DNA from 2 places in the Methylocystis iwaonis genome. Region 1 is predicted to be linked to the other one. Evidence: predicted binding sites of a transcription regulator. Region 1 holds the regulator's gene; the other holds the start of a gene.
The links. The regulator PhoB, encoded in region 1, activates phosphate uptake and scavenging genes when phosphate is short. The targets are predictions, from matches to a motif close to TGTCATNNANCTGTCAT.
Positions count from the first base shown of each region.

Region 2: QMG84_RS12970 (DUF2794 domain-containing protein) is a predicted target of PhoB. The motif match lies at 771-787, and genes of this name have one in related genera.

Region 1 is NZ_AP027142.1:35,363-37,559, reverse strand. It holds gene pstB (phosphate ABC transporter ATP-binding protein PstB) at 1-176, shown strand, start outside; gene phoU (phosphate signaling complex protein PhoU) at 198-917, shown strand; gene phoB (phosphate regulon transcriptional regulator PhoB) at 910-1,659, shown strand; gene QMG84_RS00170 (GcrA family cell cycle regulator) at 1,694-2,197, opposite strand, start outside.
Region 2 is NZ_AP027142.1:2,675,288-2,677,484, reverse strand. It holds gene htpG (molecular chaperone HtpG) at 1-406, opposite strand, end outside; gene QMG84_RS12970 (DUF2794 domain-containing protein) at 848-1,267, shown strand; gene QMG84_RS12965 (Bax inhibitor-1/YccA family protein) at 1,328-2,098, opposite strand.

The DNA of each region.
Region 1 (2,197 bases):
CGACGAGATACACGATCGCGATCGTGACCCATAATATGCAACAGGCGGTGCGCGTCTCCGACTACACCGCATTCATGTATCTGGGCGAGCTCATCGAATTCGGCGACACGGACGACGTCTTCAACCGGCCGAGAGAAAAGCGCACGCAGGATTACATCACCGGCCGCTTCGGCTGAAGCTCATTTAAGGAACGAGCGATGACCGACCATACCGTCAAGTCCTATGACCGCGACCTCGAGTCGCTGGGACGTCGCATCTCCGAGATGGGCGGCGTTGCCGAAAAAATGCTGGCCGAGGCGATGGACGCGCTGTCCAACCTCGACGTCGAACTGGCCAAGCGAGTCGTCGCAAGCGACGCGCGGCTCGACACGCTTCAGCGCGAGATCGAAGAAAGCGCCGTCATGACGATCGCGCGGCGGCAACCGCTGGCGATCGATCTGCGCGAATGCATCGCCGCGATCCGCATCTCCGGCGACATCGAACGGATCGGCGACCTCGCCAAGAACATCGCCAAGCGCACGCTCAAAATCGCCTCCGAGGCGCGTCTGCCGCGCGCCATCGTCGGCCTGAAGTCGATGCACGAAATCGCCGCCACGCAGCTCAAGGACGCGCTCGACGCCTATGCGCTGCGCGACGAGGAGCGCGCCCGCACCGTCTGGATGAACGACGCCGATCTCGACGCGCTGGAAGACTCGGTGTTTCGCGATCTTCTCACCTTCATGATGGAAGATCCGCGCAACATCTCCTTCTGCACGCATCTTCTGTTCTGCTCGAAGAATCTCGAGCGCATTGGCGATCACACGACCAACATCGCCGAGACTGTCGTCTATCTCGTGACAGGCGAATCCATGCCGCTCGAGCGCCCCAAGGCGCGGCCGGGCGTTCTGGGCGCAGGGGGCGACGCATCGCATGAGTGACGCGACCACCGCGCCGACCGGCGCCCGCGACGGCAAGAGCGACCGCGCCCCGAGGATTCTCGTCGTCGAGGACGAGGTCCCGCTCGCGACTCTGCTGGTTTATAATCTGGAGGCCGAAGGCTATCAGGTCGAGCACGTCGATAATGGCGACGAAGCCGAGCTGCGCATCGCGGAGTCGCCGCCCGACCTGATGCTGCTCGACTGGATGCTGCCGGGCGTCTCGGGCCTCGAAATCTGCCGGCGCCTGCGCGCGCGCGACACCGCCCGCGACATGCCGATCATCATGTTGACGGCGCGCGGCGAGGAGGCCGAGCGCGTGCGCGGGCTTTCTGTCGGCGCCGACGACTATGTGGTGAAGCCGTTCTCGACGCCGGAGCTGATGGCGCGCGTGCGCGCTTTGCTGCGCCGCGCCCGGCCGGAGCGCGTCGCCTCCAAGCTGACGCTGGGCGACATCGACCTCGACCGCGAGACGCGCCGCGTGCGCCGCTCGGGCCGGGAAATCCATCTGGGCCCGACCGAGTTCCGGCTGCTCGAATATTTCATGGAGAAGCCCGGCCGCGTCTTCACCCGCGCCCAGCTCCTCGACAGCGTCTGGGGCATGTCGGCGGAGATCGACGAGCGCACGGTCGACGTGCATGTCGGACGGCTTCGCAAGGCGCTCATCCGCGGCCGCGAAAAAGACCCGATCCGCACCGTGCGCGGCTCCGGCTATTCCTTCGACGAGACCTTCGGCCGGGAGTGACGTCGGCCGCAGCCGATCGCGCGCCCGCGCTTTATCAAGCGTAACGCGGCGCCCTGAGCTGATCGCGCGCGCGACGGCGATCCTGCGCCGGCTGATAGGCGATACGGGCGTGATGCGCGCAATAGGGCCCGCCGCCGATCGGGGATTTGCCGCCGCAAAAGCGGAACTCGGGCGACGTCGGATCGCCCATCGGCCAGCGGCACATCGACTCGCGCAGCTCCATGATCGTCACGCGCTCGGACATCGGGACGACGACGTCCGTATCCGGCGTCACGCGCGCCACCACGACCGTCTCGGGCGCGAAGGCGAGGGCGACATTGCCGTGCACGGCGTGCCCGCCGACGCGCGGCGCCGCCGCCACGGGGGCGGAAACCGCCGCCTGGCGCGACGCCGGCTTTGCGGCGCGGGGTCGCGGCGCGCTGGCCGTCTTGGCGCGCTCGGCGAGGCCAAGACGGTGAATCTTGCCGATCACCGCATTGCGCGTGATGCCGGGACCAAGCTCCGCTGCGACCTGACTCGCGCTGAGACCGTCGCTCCA
Region 2 (2,197 bases), 1.1 Mb from region 1:
CGACGCCGAACCGGCCGATCAGCGACGCGCCTTCCCCGGCGCCCTCCTGGCCGAGCTTATCCAGAAAAGCGCGCGTGCCGGAATTGGCGATGGCGCCGAGCGCGCTGATAAGCTCGTCATGCGACATGCCGACGCCATTGTCGGCGACGGTGAGCTGGCGCTTTTCCTTATCGAGCGCGATGGTGACCAGCGGCGCGCCGGCCTCGGCCGCGAGCCTCTCGTCGGAGAGTGATTCGTAGCGCAGCTTTTCGCAGGCGTCGGCGGCGTTCGAAATAAGCTCGCGAAGGAAAACCTCGCGCTCCGAATAGACGGAATGCGTCATCAGCTCGAGAAGCTGCGCGACATCCGCTTCGAAGCCGAACTGAGCGGCTTGCGGCGCTTCGGCAGTGACAGCGTCTTTGGTCATGAGTGCTCCAAATCGGTCAGGCTCCGGCGCGGGAGTCCTGATTAAAAAGGCAAAATGGGCGGCCTTGCGGCGCGCTGCTTGAGTTTGGCATTTGTCCAAAAATTGCAAGGGGACAGCGGTCAAAAGACAGGGCCGGCGCGGGATTTCTCCCGGCCGGCCCGTCATCACCGGACCTGTTGCGACTTGAGAACGCGCGATCCCGGGGGGCTGGGGGGCTGACGAAAACCGGAAAAGCGCGCCGAAGCCGGTCGCGGCAATGAGAAGAAATATTGGGCTAGCCGTTTGACGCGCAAGGGGCCCAATGCAGGCTAAATTGTGATTAATGACTGTAGGTGCTGAGGTTAAGGCGCGGAAGCCCTTTAATATGTCGCGTCGATGACAAACAACGCTTGCCCCGCAGCCCGCATCGCGCGAACATAATGGCAAGCTTGGAGAACATGCATGGCGGAGTCGGAGACGACGGAGCCCAGCCGTTCCCGCCCAGCCTTTGTGGTGGTGGGCGGCTCCGGACGCTCGGGGCAGGGGGACCACGCGAAGGGGGCGGAGAACCGGGCGGCGGCGCAGGTCTCGTTCGACCGGCGCGAGCTCAACGCCCTGTTCAATCTCTACGGCGCCAAGGTCGCCGCCGGCGAGTGGCGGGATTACGCGCTGGACTTCACGCCCGCCAAGGCGGTTTTCTCGATTTTCCGGCGGACCAGCGAAGCGCCGCTATATCGAATCGAAAAAAATCCTGAGCTGGCGCGCAAGCAGGGGGCCTATGCGGTGATCGCCGCCGGCGGGCTCGTCATGCGGCGCGGGCACGACCTCGCGCGCGTTTTGCGCGTGCTCGACAAGGGGCTTCGCATCGTCGGCGCGGAATAGGCAAAAAAAGCCCCGCTTACGCGGGGCTTCTCCGGATCGGGCTTAGGCCGCCTCAAAGCGTCAGTCGTTGCGCTGACCGAAGAGATACAGCAGCGACTGGAACATGTTGATGAAGTCGAGGTAGAGCGACAGCGCGCCGAAGACGCTCTTTTTCTGCGCCACTTCGTAACCATCGCCCTCGTAATACATGTCCTTGATGTTCTGCGTGTCCCAGGCGGTGAGGCCCGAGAAGATCAGCACCGACAGGATCGACAGCGCGAACTGAAGGCCGCTGGAGTGCAGGAACAAATTGACGAGGCCGGCGATAACGAGCCCCCACACGCCCATGACCAGGAAGGAGCCGAAGGCCGAGAGGTCGCGCTTCGTCATATAGCCGTAGATGCTGAGGCCGCCGAAGGCCGCCGCGGTGATGAAGAACACGCGGGCGACCGATACGCCGGTGTAGACCAGCAGGATCGACGACATCGACAGGCCCATCAACGCCGAGAAGGCGAGGAACAGGTTACGCGCCGTCGCCGCCGACATGGTCTGGGCGCGCGCGCCGATCAGGAAGACGAAAGCGAGCGGCGACAGCATCACCACCCAGCGCAGCGGCGAGAGATAGAGCGCCTGGCCGAAGGACGATAGAGCCACCAGCTTGCCGCCGACGAATTGCGGCTCCGCGAGCATATAGGTGCCCAGCGCCACGAGGCCGGTCACGGCGAGGCCCAGCGTCATGTAATTGTAGACGCCCAGCATATAGCCGCGCAGGCCTTCGTCGATCTCGGCCGTGGTCGACCGGGCGACCCCGCGGCCGTAGCCGAAGTTCGAGTTGCGGTCGTAATATGACATAGCGATCCTCTCGATCTCCCAAGGCCGGCGCGGACGGATTTCCGACCATCGCTCGTAGCCTCAACCATTATGGCTGAGTGCAATATGGCTTGGCCCGAT